2 regions of the Streptomyces sp. NPDC002754 genome follow, and region 2 is predicted to be linked to the other one. Evidence: riboswitches for the same ligand, from Rfam matches in the RefSeq annotation. Region 2 holds a riboswitch; the other holds the start of a gene.
What was found. Region 2 has a riboswitch for glycine ahead of gcvP (aminomethyl-transferring glycine dehydrogenase). Riboswitches for the same ligand answer to the same signal wherever they lie in the genome.
Positions count from the first base shown of each region.

Region 1: it holds a riboswitch for glycine, as region 2 does, so the genes downstream of both, gcvT (glycine cleavage system aminomethyltransferase GcvT) here and gcvP (aminomethyl-transferring glycine dehydrogenase) in region 2, are expected to answer to the same signal.

Region 1 covers NZ_JBSFVM010000002.1:295,578-304,432, reverse strand. The annotation lists gene ACWD2L_RS08795 (ABC transporter substrate-binding protein) at 1-1,468, opposite strand, end outside; gene ACWD2L_RS08790 (ABC transporter permease) at 1,577-2,581, opposite strand; gene ACWD2L_RS08785 (enhanced serine sensitivity protein SseB C-terminal domain-containing protein) at 2,953-3,744, opposite strand; gene ACWD2L_RS08780 (enhanced serine sensitivity protein SseB) at 3,872-4,690, opposite strand; gene ACWD2L_RS08775 (AAA family ATPase) at 4,750-5,406, opposite strand; glycine riboswitch at 5,532-5,631, shown strand; glycine riboswitch at 5,632-5,733, shown strand; gene gcvT (glycine cleavage system aminomethyltransferase GcvT) at 5,796-6,920, shown strand; gene gcvH (glycine cleavage system protein GcvH) at 6,986-7,363, shown strand; gene glyA (serine hydroxymethyltransferase) at 7,371-8,636, shown strand; gene ACWD2L_RS08755 (L-serine ammonia-lyase) at 8,723-8,855, shown strand, end outside.
Region 2 covers NZ_JBSFVM010000041.1:6,339-15,193, reverse strand. The annotation lists gene ACWD2L_RS37740 (hypothetical protein) at 15-605, shown strand; gene ACWD2L_RS37735 (DUF5999 family protein) at 965-1,165, shown strand; gene gcvP (aminomethyl-transferring glycine dehydrogenase) at 1,217-4,102, opposite strand; glycine riboswitch at 4,289-4,384, opposite strand; gene ACWD2L_RS37725 (PRC-barrel domain-containing protein) at 4,508-4,882, shown strand; gene ACWD2L_RS37720 (DNA polymerase IV) at 4,825-6,294, opposite strand; gene ACWD2L_RS37715 (MerR family transcriptional regulator) at 6,341-6,961, opposite strand; gene ACWD2L_RS37710 (bifunctional nuclease family protein) at 7,154-7,627, opposite strand; gene ftsR (transcriptional regulator FtsR) at 7,714-8,442, opposite strand; gene ACWD2L_RS37700 (FHA domain-containing protein) at 8,470-8,855, opposite strand, start outside.

The sequences.
Region 1 (8,855 bases), on a different contig from region 2:
GGCCGGTGTTGAAGTCCGGACCCCAACCACTCATCGTCATGCCGTAGCCGCGCTCCTTGACCTTCTTCAGGTCGCCGGAGATGGAGGAGGCGTCGGCACCGGAGAAGGTGTCGATGGTCAGCTTGATGCCGACCTTGCCGAGCTGCTCCTGCAGCGCCTCGGCGGCGTCCTCCTCACCGGGCTGGTCGCTGCGCGCGGTCAGCACGGTCGAGAAGCCGCTCGGCTTGCCGCACTTCTTCAACGCGTCCTTGGCCTTGGCCACGTCCGGCTTGCCCTTGCGCTCCACCACGCCGTACGGGTCGTACGCGTCGTCGTGGCCCGGAACCGCCTTCGGGAAGGGGTTGTTGGCGATCTTGCCGGCCGCGACCTCGCCGCCGCGGGTCTGCTGCAGGCTCTTGAAGTCGGTGGCGTAGAAGACGGCCTTGCGGCAGTTGACGTTGTCCATCGGCTTGGTCGTCGTGACCAGGGCCACGTAACGGACGAACGGCGTCTGCATGTTGTCGACGTCGGCCCTGTTGTCCGTCACGGCGGTGGTCCGGCCGGACTGGGTCATGCCGGTGCCGTTGAGGTCGACGTCGTACTGGCCGGCCATCAGGTTCTTGTCGTTCTCTTCGAGGTTCTTGTTGATCGCGACCGTGATCTTGTCCGGCAGCGCGGGGTTGTTCGGGTCCGAGGACTTCTTCCACGCCTTGTTGCGGACCAGCACGATCGACTTGTTCGCCTGGTGCGACTGGACCTTGTACGGACCGTTGGCCATCGGCTTGGTCGTGTACTTCTCCCGGGTGTCCGCCGACTGCTTCACCGCGGAGCCGGACGGCATGGCGAGCATCTGCTCGAAGTCGCTGTTGGGCTGCGGCAGATGGAAGACGATGGTGTTGTCGTCGGGCGTGTCGATGGCCTTGAGGCCGAGCTTGTCCTTGGACTTGTCCTTGTACGGGCCCTTGTACTCGCCCTTGGGGTCGAGCACCTGCTTCAGGTACACCGGGCCGCCGGTGATGACGTCGTCGGCCCAGATGCGCTCGATGCCGTACTTGATGTCCTTGGAGGTCAGCTTCGAGCCGTCCTCCCAGGTGAGGCCGGAACGCAGCTTGTACGTGTAGGTCTTGCCGCCGTCGCTGACCTTGGCCATGCCGCTCGCCATGTCGGGGACCAGCGCGTTGCCCGCGGCGCCCGGCTTGGTGTCGTACGTCACCAGGGTGCGGTTGTAGAAGCGCATGAAGTCCCACGCCATGCCGAAGTAGGCGCGCTGCGGGTCGAAACTGTCCAGGTCCTGCTTGGCGACCATGCGGAGCGTGCCGCCCTTTGTGGTCGACTTGTTGGCGATCTTGCCTATGGCGGCGTTGTAGCCGGCGCCCTTCGACTTGTTGTCGCTGTCGTCGCCACCGCCGCAGGCGGTGACGGTGAGCGCCGACGCGGCCACGAGGGCAGCGGCCGCCGTCATCCGTCGACTCTGGAAACCTTTGGGCATTCTTCTCGCATCCTCCGGGAATCGCGGTCCTTGACCTTGCGGCCGCAGGGCCATGAGGGACCTACAGGGAGTGCTCCTGACAGGACGGCAGGGGCAGTTGACGGGTGTCTATCGGGTGCCCTTGGGGTCGAGCGCGTCGCGCAGGCCGTCCCCGAAGAGGTTGAAGGCCAGCACGGTGATGAAGATCGCCACGCCAGGGAAGACCATGAACATCGGGTCGTGCTCGTAGGTGCTGAGCGCGTCCCGCAGCATGCCGCCCCACGAGGCGGTCGGCGGCCGGACACCGGCGCCGAGGAAGCTGAGCGCCGCCTCCGTGAGGATGTTGGTGGGGATCATCAGCGTGGTGTACACGGTGATGGGCGCCACCAGGTTCGGCAGCAGCTCGCGGAAGAGGATGTGCCGGGGCCCGCCGCCGAGGCTGCGTGCCGCCTCCACGTACTCCCGCTCGCGCAGGGAGAGCGTCTGCCCGCGCACGATCCGGCCGATGTACGGCCAGCCGAAGAAGCCGATCACCATGATCAGAATCATGATGCGCACGCCGCTGCCGGTGAGGCCGAGCAGGTCGTTGGGGAGGACGGAGACCAGGGAGATGATGAAAAGGAGCTGCGGGAAGGACAGCAGCACGTCCATCACGCGGCTGATCACCGCGTCCGCCCAGCCGCCGAAGTAGCCGGCGATGATGCCGAAGAGGGTGCCGAGCACGACGGCGACGACTGCGGCGAGGAAGGCGACCAGCATCGAGACGCGGGTGCCGTAGACGATGCGGCTGAAGATGTCGCGGCCCTTGTTGGGCTCCACGCCGAAGAGGTGATCCGCGCTGACGCCGCCCAGGGCGCCCTTGGGCAGGTTCGTCAGCTCGTCCAGCTTGTCCTGGTGGAACTGGTTCGGCGGGTGGCCGAGCAGGCTGACGATGAGCGGAGCGAAGACCGCGACCAGGATCAGAAGGACGACAACGATGCCACCGCCGAGGGCGACCTTGTCGCGCTTCAGCCGGTTCCAGGCGATCTGCTTGAGCGACCGGCCCTCGACCTTGCGCTCTCCGTCTCCCTTGGCAGGCTCGACCGGGGCGCTCGGTTCCGCTTCCGCGCTCGTGTCGTGCAATGGTGCCGTCATCGTGGCAAGGACCCCTCTCAACCGGCGGTGACCGGCCCGCACTTGCCGCTGTGGCGGCGTGGTTCAGTCCGTCGTACACAGAGGCGAAGCCCCCTTGCTGCGGGAGTCTTCAACCTGGGCGCGATCTGTTACCAGACTTGACAGCGAAAGGATGCCTAAACGTGATGCAGGCTGGGGTGTTCCGTTATCCGGAGAGGGGTGAACGGGGTGCGGACGGTGGGCAGTTGGGCCACAAGCGGCCGAATGGCCGCGCAACCGGGACAGTTGGGGCGGCACCGGCGCAAAAAGATGTGCCTCTCGTCCAAAGGCGGGCTGGAATGTTCCAGCCCGTCCGGATGAATCAAGCCCGCCCGGCGTTTGAGGGCATCCTTTCAGCGCGTAGCGCCGTACGGCGGCGGATACCCGTACCCACCGCCAGCGGGAGCGACATGCGCCTCGCGGTCGTAGAACGGCCGCGCGTTGGCCCGGAGCCACATGGCAATGGGGTCGTACTCGTCCGACATCGCGACCGTGGAGACCGGGAGGCCCTCGGGGACCGCCGGGATGGACTGCTGCATCATCGCCCGGACCGCGTCCACGGACGCCGGGGACGTGTCGTAGACGTCCAGGCCGATGGCCAGGTAGGGCGCGCCGAGCGTCGGCTGGACCCAGGCACGGCGCAGCGAGCGGATCGCCGTCGTGCGATGGGCGTTCTGCGTCAACACCGCATAGAACTGGGGGATTTCGATCGCGGGCTCGGAGAGCCTCAGCGGGCCCGCCGGCTGCCGGTCGAGGCCGCCCGCGATGCGGCGCAGGTCGAGCCACGGGATGCCGACGCCGCCACCCGGCGCGTGCGGGTTCAGCCAGAGCCCGTACTGGTCCGGGTAGAGCGTGCGCGCCGCGTCGACCCCGCTCACCACCTCGTACGCCCTTGACCAGCCGGAGGCGGAGAGCTCCTGGGCGGAGGTGACGCACGGGGCGTACGAGAAGCCGTCCACCTCCATGTTCCCGTACTGGGCGTCAGGGGATCCGGCCTGGCCGTGCCAGAGCAGCATCCAGACCTGCCCGGCCGCGGGGTCGGCGAGGGCCTTGAGGAGCGCCTCGTACGCGTCGTAGCGTCCCGGCGTCACCTGGCGCAGCATGTGCTCGACTTGTCCAGCCGCGGCCGTGCCCGACGCACTCACCCGTAACCGCCCCTTCGGCTCTTCACATACGTCCGTGTCCCACACGTGGCCGGAGAGCGAAGCGCCGACCGGTCACGTCATGAAACCAGCTTAAGCGGCGATACTGACACCGACTTGACGGACGCCGTCACCCTTCTCGTACGTAGAACGGCCGTACGTGTGTACGCAGCCAGTCCGCGACCGGGTCCTGCGTCACGTCCAGGAACACCAGGTTGACGGTCCAGGCCACCGGCGCGCGGCCCAGCGCCCGCCCCAGCGCGTCCAGCGGAACGTCCCGCGCGCCGCCCGCGGCGCCGGCGGCCTGCGCCAGCAGCTCCACGCCGATGAACAGGGACGGCTCGGCGTCCTCCACGGTCGCGAGGCAGCGCCGGGCGCTCAGTACCGTGCCGAGCGCCTCGAACTCCTCACGCACCGCGGCCAGGAAGTCCATGGGGTCGACCTGCCAGTCCGGCTCGCTGAGCACCACGCGGCCACCCGCCGCCGGGCCGTCCAGCGGCGTGCGGCCACTGCGGGCCAGCTCGGCGACGGCCTGCGGCGGAAGCGGCACACCCACCGTGCCGTCCGGGTTCACGGCGATGCCGAGCTGCGGCGGAAGCCCGCGCGCGAACTCCACGGCCGGGGCCACGGTGCAGTCCATCCGGCCACCGGTGACCGCCATGAACTGCTGCTCGGAGCTGAACACGGGGACGTAGGCCTGGCCCCCGATCTCCAGGCTCGGCAGATCGAGGTCCCTGCTGGCGTTCGAACCGCCCCTGGGCAGCGGGATCCACACGTGGCTGCGGCCGAGCACCTCGACGACGCGGGCGCCGGACTCCGGCCGCCCGAGCGCCGCGGCGAGGACCTCCTCCAGCTCGTTGGCCGGCCAGCCCTGCGCGGGGTGGGCGTAGCCGCCCTCGTGCCCCTGGGCGTGATCGTGCCCCGGCTCCGGGGTACCTGGGAACTCCATGACTGCCATCAACCTCTGCTGTTCCGCCCGCTGCTGCTGCCCGCCGACCTTAACCGCTGTCAGTCGTCGAACGTGATCCCTCCCAGCGCCTCCATCGCCGCCCGGTCGAGCAGCACCGCCGAATCCATCCCGGCCGGCAGGTTCCCCTGCTCCGTCGAGCTGACGAGCGCGCCCACCGCTCTGCGGTGCCGGGCGAAGGCGTACCGGGACACCCCGCGGCCGCGGTCCCGCTGCCCCTCGAGGGCCGTGTCCGCCGGTACGTCGAGCAGCATCAGGTGGACGGCCGCGCCGCGCCGCCGCGCCGTGCGGATCACCCAGCGGCGCACCCACGCCTGCGTACCGCAGTCGTGCACGACGACGCTCACGCCCGAGCGCATCGCCCGGCGCAGCCCCACGTAGTGCGCGACGCGGACCAGCGGGCGGTACAGCGCGTACGGCAGGTGGCGCGGCATGCGCGCGGCCCAACGCTCGCGGGTGTCCTGCGAGTCGATCCGGATCTCCGCCACGGCCCGCCGCATCAGCGTCGACTTTCCGCTGCCCGGCAGGCCCGAGAGCACGACGAGGTCGCCCGCCGCGAAGGCGAGCAGGCGCGGCGTGTGACCGCGGCGGCCGCGCAGGTCCCGCACCGAGCGGCGGCCGGAGGTCCGCACCCCCGCCACCACCGGCGCCGAAGCCGCCACCGCGTACGCCCCCGCCACTGCCTTCTGCACCGTGATCGTCCTCCCCGTTCCGGTCACGCCACCCTTGCCCCTCAAGTGTAAAGAGAAGGTAATGCCACTCAAGGGCTTTCCCTGTCGGACGGGCATGCAATGATGTGCGCGCAAACTGCATACCGGCCGCTTGAATCCGCGCGGGAGAGTTCCGGGTACCCACGGGTCCCCGGACGCCGAAGGAGCAAGTTCCTCCCTTGAATCTCTCAGGCCCCGTACCGCGCGGGCGAGGCAGATCTGAAAAGTGGGGCGTCTTTGTGACGTGACGCCCCCACCCAAGGTGCAAGCCCCCTCGGGGCGAACCTCTCAGGTTCCGATGACAGATGGGGAGGACGTCCCGCGCGCGATCAGCGGGACTCCGCCATCGTCGTCATGCCACCGGGAGCACACCAGCCATGAGCCGCACCACTGCCCTTGACGCCCTGCATCGTTCACTCGGGGCGACGATGACCGACTTCGCCGGCTGGGACATGCCGCTGCGCTACGGCAGCGAGCGCGACGAGCACAACGCGGTACGCACGCGTGCCGGCCTCTTCGACCTCTCCCACATGGGCGAGATCACGGTGTCCGGTCCCGCCGCCGCGGACCTGCTCAACCACGCGCTCGTCGGCAACATCGGCTCCGTCGGCCTCGGCCGCGCCCGCTACACCATGATCTGCCGCGCCGACGGCGGGATCCTCGACGACCTGATCGTGTACCGGCTGGAGGAGACCACCTACATGGTGGTCGCGAACGCGGGCAACGCGCAGGTCGTCCTCGACGCCCTCACCGAGCGCGCCGTCGGCTTCGACGCCGAGGTCCGCGACGACCGGGACGCGTACGCGCTGCTCGCGGTGCAGGGCCCGACCTCCGCGGCGATCGTGAAGTCCGTCACGGACGCGGACCTGGACGGCCTGAAGTACTACGCGGGGCTGCCCGGCACCGTCGCCGGCGTACAGGCGCTCATCGCGCGCACCGGCTACACCGGCGAGGACGGCTTCGAGCTGTTCGTCGCCCCCGCCGACGCCGAGAAGCTGTGGCAGGCGCTGACCGAGGCGGGCGCCGAGTACGGCCTGATCCCCGCCGGCCTTTCCTGCCGGGACACGCTGCGCCTGGAGGCGGGCATGCCGCTGTACGGGCACGAGCTGACGACCGACCTCACACCCTTCGACGCCGGTCTCGGCCGCGTCGTGAAGTTCGAGAAGACCTCGCACGGGGACGACTTCGTGGGCCACGACGCGCTGGTCGCCGCCGCCGAGCGCGCCGAGGCCAACCCGCCCCGCAAGCTCGTCGGCCTCATCGCCGAGGGCCGCCGTGTCCCGCGCGCCGGGATGTCCGTCGTCGTCGACGGCACGGTGATCGGCGAGGTCACCTCCGGCGCCCCGTCCCCGACACTGGGCAAGCCGATCGCGATGGCGTACGTGGACCCGGCGCACGCCGAGGCCGGTGCTGCTTCTTCATCGGGGGTCGGTGTCGACATCCGCGGCAAGCACGAGCCGTACGAGGTCGTGGCGCTGCCGTTCTACAAGCGCCAGAAGTAGTCCGCGCCGCGCACCGGCGCCCCCTCTGTCACCAGCACCTTCCCGCGTACAGGAGAATTCGCCTCATGAGCAACCCCCAGCAGCTGCGTTACAGCAAGGAGCACGAGTGGCTCTCCGCCGTCGAGGATGGCGTCGCCACGATCGGCATCACGGAGCACGCCGCGAACGCGCTCGGTGACATCGTGTTCGTCCAGCTCCCCGAGGTCGGTGACACCGTGACCGCGGGCGAGACCTGCGGCGAGCTCGAGTCGACCAAGTCGGTCTCCGACCTGTACTCCCCCGTCGGCGGCGAGGTCACCGAGATCAACCAGGACGTCGTCGACGACCCGGCCCTCGTCAACTCGGCCCCGTTCGAGGGCGGCTGGCTGTTCAAGGTCCGGCTGGCCGACGAGCCGAAGGACCTGCTCTCCGCCGACGAGTACACCGAGTTCTCCGGGAGCTGACCCCCTGATGTCCGTACTGAACGAATCCCTGCACGAGCTCGACCCCGAGGTCGCCCTCGCGGTCGACGCCGAGCTGAAGCGCCAGCAGTCGACCCTCGAAATGATCGCGTCGGAGAACTTCGCCCCGGCCGCCGTCATGGAGGCCCAGGGCTCGGTCCTCACCAACAAGTACGCGGAGGGCTACCCCGGCCGCCGCTACTACGGCGGCTGCGAGCACGTCGACGTCACCGAGCAGATCGCCATCGACCGCGTGAAGGCGCTCTTCGGCGCCGAGTACGCGAACGTGCAGCCGCACTCCGGCGCCTCCGCGAACCAGGCCGCGCTCTTCGCCATCGCCAAGCCGGGCGACACGATCCTCGGCCTGGACCTGGCGCACGGCGGCCACCTCACGCACGGCATGCGCCTGAACTTCTCCGGCAAGCAGTTCAACGTGGTCCCGTACCACGTGGACGACGCGGGCCTGGTCGACATGGCCGAGGTCGAGCGGCTCGCCAAGGAGCACCGCCCGAAGGTGATCATCGCCGGCTGGTCGGCGTACCCGCGCCAGCTGGACTTCGCCGAGTTCCGTCGCATCGCCGACGAGGTCGAGGCGCTGCTCTGGGTCGACATGGCGCACTTCGCGGGCCTCGTGGCCGCGGGCCTGCACCCCAACCCGGTCCCGCACGCCGATGTCGTCACGTCCACGACGCACAAGACGCTCGGCGGTCCGCGCGGCGGCATCATCCTCGCCCGCAACAAGGACTTCGCGAAGAAGCTGAACTCGGCGGTCTTCCCGGGCTTCCAGGGCGGTCCCCTGGAGCACGTGATCGCGGCCAAGGCCGTCTCCTTCAAGGTCGCCGCCTCGGAGGACTTCAAGGAGCGCCAGGCCCGCACGATCGAGGGCGCCCAGCTCCTCGCCGAGCGCCTGACGACCCCGGAGTCCCGCGCGGCGGGCGTCAACGTCCTGTCCGGCGGCACCGACGTGCACCTGGTCCTCGTCGACCTGCGCGACTCGGAGCTCGACGGCCAGCAGGCCGAGGACCGCCTCCACGAGGTCGGCATCACGGTCAACCGCAACGCGGTCCCGAACGACCCGCGCCCGCCGATGGTCACCTCCGGCCTGCGGATCGGCACCCCGGCCCTCGCCACCCGCGGCTTCCGGGCCGAGGACTTCCGCGAGGTCGCCGACGTGATCGCGCTGGCTCTCCAGCCGTCCTACGACACCGAGGCGCTCAAGGCCCGAGTGACCGCTCTGGCCGACAAGCACCCGCTGTACCCGAATCTCGGCAAGTAACAGCGGGCTCGCTCCCCGGGGCACCGCGCACACTGGACAGTGCGCGGTGCCCCGCACCACTTCTGTACCGTCCCCTGGAGGAACCCGTGGCCATCTCGGTCTTCGACCTGTTCTCGATCGGCATCGGCCCGTCCAGCTCTCACACGGTCGGCCCGATGCGCGCCGCCCGCATGTTCGCGCGGCGCCTGAAGAACGAGGGCCTGCTGGCCCACACCTCCG
Region 2 (8,855 bases):
AGAGGCGACCCACCATGCCGCTGTACGTCCCACCGGCTCCCGCGCCCGCCCTGCGCAGTGTCCTCACGGCCCTCGGTTCCCCCACCGCCGTCCGCGAGGCCCGCACCCCGTCCCTGCGCGCCGCGCAGGGACCCGCCACCCCCGAACTCCCGCTGCCACTCCACGTGTTGGACCACATCACCGAGACCACCGGTCCTTCCAGGGCCCGCCTCACCGGCTGGCGCTTCCTGATCCGCTGCGGAGAGCGCGCGGTGGCGGCGGCCGACACCATGCTCACTCCGGACGGCTGGGCCTTCTCGCACTTCTTCGAGGGCCCCTACATCAGGTCCACCGAACGGGCCCTGCGCCAGGCGGAGTCGCTGCCCCAGGCCTACCAGCCGCGGCTGCTGTCGGTGCCCGAGCTCTACATGCTCACGCTGTGGCTGCACCGCGAGCCCACCGCCGACCCGGCGAGCGGCCAGCCGGCGGCCGACGACATCCTCGTCCCGCTGGCACCCGCCCCGCCCGGCATCGCCCCGTACCGCCCGCACCGGGTGGCCGAGCTCCTGCCGGTCCTCACCCACCGTCTGACACCGGCCCCGACCGCAGCCGGCCTGCTCGCCTGACCGACCGGGGCCCGCCGACGGCCCCGGTCGCCCCTGCCTGTGCCCCGCACCGTCCGCCGTCCGGTCGCGGGGCACAGCCCTGCCCGAGCGGACTAGCCCGTACCGACCACTCCTAACCACCCGAAGGGAGAGTGGAGTTGGACTGAACCGTCCGCACGGGTGATGCGTCTCCAATCCATAAGGACCGCTGCAACGAAATCCCTGCGGATTGACGCCCACAGGGCAACACTGGGCTCCAGAACTCACGAAATCGGGGGGCGGCCATGAACAAGCCTTCAAGCCGCAGCACGACAGGCACCACCAGCACCGCCAGTACAGCCCACGTCATCGAGATCACTTCGCAGCGAAAGATCCCATCCATGTGCCAGCACCAGCCAGCCTGCCCGACAGCGGAATCCGAGGACAGGGAAGCCGCGTTCCCCGTGGCTCACCATCCCGAGCAGGGGTGGAGCCTCCTCTGCAACGGGGTCCTGCTCTTCGAGGACACCGGCGAGCTGCTGCCCAGTGGCAGGATCATCGCCCCGCACCGCCCACTGAGCACCGTGGTGACGGCGGCGTAGGGATCGGCTGAGCAGGACTGCGCGACCGACGGCCGCGCAGTCCCGAGTGGATCAGCCCTCGTAGGCGTCGAGCGGCGGGCAGGAACACACGAGGTTCCGGTCGCCGAACGCCTGGTCGATGCGCCGCACCGGCGGCCAGTACTTCTCCGAAGCGACCACCCCGGCCGGGAAGACACCTTCTTCCCGGCTGTACGCGTGCTCCCAGTCACCGCCGAGCATCCCGGCCGTGTGCGGAGCGTTCCGCAGCGGGTTGTCCTCGGCCGCCCACTCGCCGGAGGCGACCCGCTCGATCTCGCCGCGAATCGCGATCATCGCGTCGCAGAACCGGTCGAGTTCCCCGATGTCCTCGCTCTCGGTGGGCTCGATCATGAACGTCCCGGCGACCGGGAACGACATGGTCGGCGCGTGGAACCCGTAGTCGATGAGCCGCTTGGCGACATCGTCGATGCTCACGCCCGTCGCCTTGCTGAGCGGCCGCAGGTCGATGATGCACTCGTGCGCGACGAGCCCGCCCGGACCGTTGTAGAGCACCGGGAAGTGCGGCTCGAGCCGCTTGGCAATGTAGTTCGCGGAAAGCACCGCCACCTGCGTGGCCCGCTTCAGCCCCTCGCCACCCATGAGCCGCACGTACGCCCAGGAGATCGGCAGGATCCCGGCGGAGCCCCAGGGCGCCGCGGAGATCGGGCCGACACCCGTCTCAGGGCCCGCGGCCGGCTGCAGCGGGTGGTTCGGCAGGTACGGCGCGAGGTGCTCGCGCACACCCACCGGGCCGACGCCAGGACCACCGCCGCCGTGCGGGATGCAGAACGTCTTGTGCAGGTTCAGGTGCGAGACGTCGCCACCGAAGCGGCCCGGCTTGGCGAGGCCCACCAGCGCGTTGAGGTTGGCGCCGTCGACGTAGACCTGGCCGCCCGCGTCGTGCACGGCGGCGCAGATGTCGGCGACGTGCTCCTCGAAGACGCCGTGCGTCGACGGGTACGTGATCATGAGGACGGAGAGCTGCTCGGCGTACTGCTCAATCTTGGTGCGCAGGTCCTCGATGTCGACCTCGCCGTCGTCGGCGGTCTTCACGACGACGACCTTCATGCCGGCCATCACGGCGCTCGCCGCGTTCGTGCCGTGCGCGGAGGACGGGATGAGGCAGACGGTCCGCTGCTCGTCGCCGTTCGCCCGGTGATAGCCGCGGACGGCGAGCAGGCCGGCGAGCTCGCCCTGCGAACCGGCGTTCGGTTGCAGCGACACCTTGTCGTAGCCGGTGACCTCGGCGAGCCGCTCCTCCAGCTCACGGATGAGCGTCAGGTAGCCCTGCGCCTGCTCGGCGGGCGCGAAGGGGTGCAGCTGGCCGAACTCGGGCCAGGTGACCGGCTCCATCTCCGTCGTCGCGTTGAGCTTCATCGTGCAGGAGCCCAGCGGGATCATGCCGCGGTCCAGCGCGTAGTCGCGGTCGGCGAGCGCCCGCAGGTAGCGCAGCATCGCCGTCTCGGAGCGGTACTGGTGGAAGACGGGGTGCGTCAGGTAGTCGTCCTCGCGCAGCAGGCCGCCCGGCAGCGTGTCCGCGGCCTCGGCGTCCAGGGCCTCGACGTCCGCCTCGACACCGAATGCACTCCATACGGCGCCCAGTTGGGCCCGCGTGGTGGTCTCGTCGCAGGCGAGCGAGGTGTGATCGGCGTCCACGAGGCGCAGGTTCACGCCGCCTTCGCGCGCGGCGGAGACGACCTCGGCTGCCTTGCCCGGCACCCGCACGGTGAGGGTGTCGAAGTACGCGCCGTGCACGACCTCGACGCCGCCCGCGGTGAGCCCCGCCGCGAGCACGGTGGCGTATCGGTGGGTGCGCCGTGCGATGGACTTGAGGCCCTCGGGCCCGTGGTACACGGCGTACATGCCGGCCATGACGGCGAGCAGCACCTGCGCGGTGCAGATGTTGCTGGTCGCCTTCTCGCGGCGGATGTGCTGCTCGCGGGTCTGCAGGGCGAGGCGGTACGCCTTGTTGCCGTCGGCGTCGACGGAGACACCGACGAGGCGGCCCGGCAGGGAGCGTGCGAACTTCTCGCGTACGGCCATGTATCCGGCGTGCGGACCGCCGAAGCCCATCGGCACACCGAAGCGCTGCGTCGTGCCGATGGCGATGTCCGCGCCGAGGTCACCGGGCGAGGTCAGCAATGTCAGAGCGAGGAGGTCGGCGGCGACGGTGACGATGGCGCCCAGCTCGTGCGCCTGGTCGATCACGGGCTTGATGTCCCGCACGGCGCCGGAGGCCCCGGGGTACTGCACGAGCACGCCCACGACGCCGCGCTCGGCGACCTCGGCCGGAATGCCCTCCCCGAGGTCGGCGACGACGATCTCGACACCGGTCGGCTCGGCGCGCGTCTCGATGACGGCGATGGTCTGCGGCAGGGCGTCGGCGTCGATGACGTAGACACCGTTCTTGACCTTGCCGACGCGGCGCGACAGGGCCATCGCCTCGGCGGCCGCGGTGCCCTCGTCGAGCAGCGAGGAGCCCGAGGTGGGCAGGCCGGTCAGCTCGGCGACCATGGTCTGGAAGTTGAGCAGCGCCTCGAGGCGGCCCTGCGAGATCTCCGGCTGGTAGGGCGTGTACGCCGTGTACCAGGACGGGTTCTCCATCACGTTGCGCAGGATGACGGGCGGTGTGAACGTCCCGTAGTAGCCGAGGCCGATCATCGAGCCGAGCACCTGATTGCGCTCCGCAAGGGACTTCAGCTCGGTGAGCACCTCGGCCTCGCTGCGGGCGGCCGGAAGGTCGAGCGCCTCGGCGCTCTTGATCACATCGGGCACCGCGGCCGCGGTCAGCTCGTCCAGCGAGCCGTAGCCGACCTGCGCGAGCATCTTGGCCTGAGCGGCGTCATCGGGGCCGATGTGGCGCTGCTCGAAGGGGATTCCTCGCTCCAACTGGGAGAGCGGAATACGGTTGGCGGTCATTGGCGGAGGCCTCCTGGTCATTGCGACCTGCGAGGGGCACCACGGCGCGGGTACCCGGTCGGCCTCCCCCTCTGTCATCTCAACCTGAGAGCTTCACCGGCCCACCCCGCGAGAACACGGAACACACCGGCTTGCACCGTCGGTGAGAGCGGAAACCGTGCACCCCGCTCTGCTTTCCAGAGTGACCTCGTCCGTGCGGTACAGGGGCCTGAGAGATTCCGGGGAGGAGTTGCTCCTTCGGCGCCCCCGACGACCGTCGGAAGACTCTCCCGCACGGGGTCAGCAGCCGCCTGCCAGCCTACCAGCGGCTACGTGGCCGGAGCCCCCGAGTGGCCGCCTTCCACAATGTGCTCTTTCGTAGTGTTTACAGACGAGTTGCGATCATCGCGATCAGTTGGAGGGCCCGTGCAGACCGATGTCGATCCGCGCAATCTGATCGGCCGCAAGGCATTCGACCGCAGCGGGGCCAAGATCGGCACCATCGACGAGGTGTACCTGGACGACGCCACGGGCGTGCCGGAGTGGGCCGCGATACGAACCGGCCTGTTCAGCCGCGACGCCTTCGTACCGCTCGAGCCCAGCGACTTCACGGACGGCACGCTGAACGTGCCCTTCGAGCGCTCACTCATCAAGGACTCCCCCGACTTCGGCGTGGGCCGCCACCTCTCCCCGGAGCAGGAGCTCCAGCTCTACCACCACTACGGCCTGGAGATCACGGCTCCTCAGTCGCCCGACGTCACGTTCGGCAAGATCGCGGGCGCGGAGGACGACCCGACCTGATCCTCGGCCTCTTCGACGGCTTCGGCCCCTTCCACGGCTTCGACCGCTTCGACGAGCGGCAACGGATCCGCCGACTCCAGCTCGGGATCGTCGACCCGGAACGTCCGCACCCGCCCCCGCACCCGCGCATACGGCGTCTCGAACCGCACGGTCACCCGCCCCAGCCCGCTCCCCTGCACCCACCCGTGCCCGAACTCGGTATGCCGCACATCGTGCCCGGCCAGCCACTTCCGCTCCACAGGCACCGGCTCGGGCTCGACCGCCTCCACGGACTCGACGGGCCCCGCGTCCCCTTCTGGCTCTCCGGCGGCGGCCTCCTCGGCAGCGGCCTCCTCCGCGGCGGCGAACTGCGCGAACAAGTCCTCCTGCGTGAAGTCGGCGAGCCCACTGACCCCGACCCCCAGCAAGCGCACGCCACCGGTCGTGTCGACGCTCTCCAGCAGCCGCGCCGCGGCCTCCCGCACCACCCCGGGATCATCCGTCGGCCCCCGCAGCGTCTCGGAGCGCGTCAGCGTCGAGAAGTCGTAGCGCCGCACCTTGAGCACCACGGTCCGGCCCGAACGATCGGCCGCTCTCAGCCGCTCCACGCACCGGCCCGCGAGCCTGCGCACCTCCATCCGGACCCGCACCCGGTCATGGATGTCCACGTCGTACGTGTCCTCGACCGATACGGACTTGGAGTCCCGCTCGGCGACGACGGGCCGCTCGTCGCGGGCGAGCGCCATCTCGTACAGGTGGCTGCCGTGCGCCTTGCCGAGGAGTCGCACCAGCTCGTCCTCACCGGCCCCCGCGATCTCCTCCACGGTCTGGATCCCGGCCCGCCGCAGATGATCCGCCGTCGCGGGCCCGACGCCGGGCAGGATCCGCACGGACTGCGGCCCGAGCAGCGCGCGCTCGGTACCTGGGCGTATCAGCACAAGACCGTCCGGCTTGGCCTCCTCGGAACCGATCTTCGCGAGCATCTTGGACGCGGCGATCCCCACGGACCCGGTCAGACCGGTCACGCGCCGGATGTCGGCCCGCAGCCGGTGCCCCACGGCCTCCGCCGAAGCGGCGTCCCAGGCCGCCTCACCGGCCTCCAGATCGACGAACGCCTCGTCCAGGCTCAGCGGCTCCACGAGGGGCGAAAGGGCGCCGAGGAGCCCCATCACCTGCTCGCTGATCTCCCGGTAGAGCCGGAAACGCGGCACCAGATAGGCGGCATGCGGGGCGAGCCTGCGCGCCTGCCCCATCGGCATCGCCGAGTGCACCCCGAACTTCCGCGCCTCGTACGACGCCGTGGCCACCACACCGCGCGGACCGAGCCCGCCCACGACGACCGCTTTCCCGCGCAGGCTCGGCTTCGCCGCCTGCTCCGCAGAGGCGTAGAAGGCATCCATGTCGAGATGCAGGATCGTGGGCGCGGTTCTCACATCACCGATGCTGCCCTACGCCACTGACAACGCGGCGGTACGGACCTCACACAGCCCTGCCCCGCCGCCTCGCGAGCTCGTCCGTGGCGTTCGGCGGCACGATCGTCTCGCCGGTGTCCACACGCTCCCCGTGCAGCTGCGAGAGCGCGGCGTCCACGTCCCGCCAGACCACGCCCACGGCGATCCCGAAGACCCCCTGGCCGCCCTGGAGCAGATCGTGCACCTCGTCCGGCGACGTGCACTCGTACACCGTCGCGCCGTCGCTCATCAGCGTCATCCGCTCCAGATCCCGGACTCCGCTCTCGCGCAGGTGCTGCACGGCCGCCCGGATGTTCTGCAACGAGACGCCCGTGTCCAGGAACCGCTTGACGACCTTGAGGACGACGACGTCCCGGAAGCTGTAGAGCCGCTGTGTCCCCGATCCGTACGCGGAGCGCACACTGGGTTCGACAAGGCCGGTCCTGGCCCAGTAGTCGAGCTGCCGGTAGGTGATGCCGGCCGCCGCACATGCCGTCGGCCCCCGGTATCCCAACTGCTCGGAAGCGGCCGAGCCGCTCTCCCCCGCCACCGCAGGCACGGCCTGCGGGCGCTGCGGAGTGTGATCGGCCGCGCTGCCGTGAAACAGGTACGGACCGCCCGTCGCCGTACCGTCGCCGCTGCTTCTCACGCCGACCTCCTCATTGACCTGCCTTGTCGACGGTAGGCAGTCACGGGGGGTGCGTCAACGAACGCCACACTAGGCACGCCGAGTGATAATCACCCTAAGAGTGGTTTCCCGTGACCCACCGCCGGGAAAGGCTAGCCGAATGTCCCGAGGGCGCCGCCGCTCGACGACCGAGGCCGGCCGCCGGACAGGCGGTCACTGACTGTTGGTGCCGAAGTCCTCGGGAGAGATCTGGTCGAGGAACTCGCGGAACTTCTCCACCTCGTCCTCCTGCTCGTCGGGGATCGCGATCCCCGCGTCATCCAGGACCCCGTCACTGCCGAAGATCGGCGTACCGGTGCGCAGCGCCAGGGCTATGGCGTCCGACGGGCGGGCGCTGACCTCGACCCCGCTCGCGAACACGAGCTCCGCGTAGAAGACGCCTTCGCGCAGGTCCGTGATGCGCACTTCCGTGAGCTCCTGGCCGACCGCCTCAAGGACATCCTTGAAAAGGTCGTGCGTCAGCGGACGCGCGGGCGCCATGCCCTGCTGGGCAAAGGCGATCGCGGTCGCCTCCCCCGGTCCGATCCAGATGGGGAGGTACCGGTCGCCTCCCACTTCACGCAGGAGCACGATCGGCTGGTTGGAGGGCATTTCGACCCGGACACCTACGACGTCGAGCTCGTTCACACAGCAACCCTAGGACGTGCCCGGTCGGTTTGGGTAGTCGGGCAGCCACCGAGGACCGGGCCATCGGCACTCACCCGCGCCCACGATCAGGGCAGACGGACCCCGAGAGCGGTCTGCACAAGTGCCGAGTGCAGCCTCACGGTGAGGCCCGCCAGCTCCTTGGCACGGGCCTCGGCATGCGCCCGCGTCTGCGGGTTGCGGTGCACTTTCAGCGGGGCCACCACCTGGTCCACCAGGCCCGCCTCCCGGTCGGCGGCGGCCCGCATGACCCGCAGGTGCCGCGGCCCGATCCCGAACCGGGCCAGCTCGCCGATGAGCTCGGCGACCGACACGGCGGAGGCGTCGTAGCCACCATCGGGCAGCGGGGTGAGGAGCCCGTAGGACTCCCATTCGTCGAGCTCCTGCTCCTCGGCACCGACGGCGGCCAGCAATTCGTCCCGGCCGATCCGCGCGGCCGTCGGCACGTCGATACCGTCCTCCGCGTCGCCGGAGCGCCCGGGTGCGGGCACGGACAGCGTCTCGCCCGGCTCCAGGGAGTCGAGCTGCTCCTTGATGACCTTCAGCGGCAGGTAGTGGTCCCGCTGCATACGCAGCACATGGGCCAGCCGCTCGACGTCGTCCGGGCTGAACTTCCGGTAGCCCGACGGCGTGCGCCGGGGCTCGACGAGCCCTTCGGACTCCAGGAACCTGATCTTGGAGATGGTGACTTCGGGAAACTCTTCTCGGAGCACGTTCAGTACGGTGCCGATGCTCATCAGCCGACTGTCCGTGGTGGCGGTGCCCCCTGGGGCACCGCCACTCGTCGTGTGCAGCATGGACCTTCCTGAAGGATCGCGGACGGTTCAGATACCGCGCTGGCTCGCGTAGAACACCAGCCGGTACTTGCCGATCTGCACCTCGTCACCGTTGTTCAACGTCACCGAGTCGATGCGCTCACGGTTCACATACGTGCCGTTGAGGCTGCCGACGTCGGCGACGGTGAACGAGCCGTCCTGCAGGCGACGGAACTCCACGTGGCGACGCGAGACGGTCACGTCGTCCAGGAAGATGTCGCTCTGCGGGTGCCGCCCCGCGGTGGTCAGTTCGCCGTCCAGGAGGAAGCGGCTGCCCGAGTTCGGACCGCGCCGCACCACCAGGAGCGCCGAGCCCAGCGGCAGCGCGTCGACCGCCGCCTGTGCCTCGGGCGAGAGCGCCGGAAGCTGCGTCTGGCCCGTCGCCTCCGGGTCGT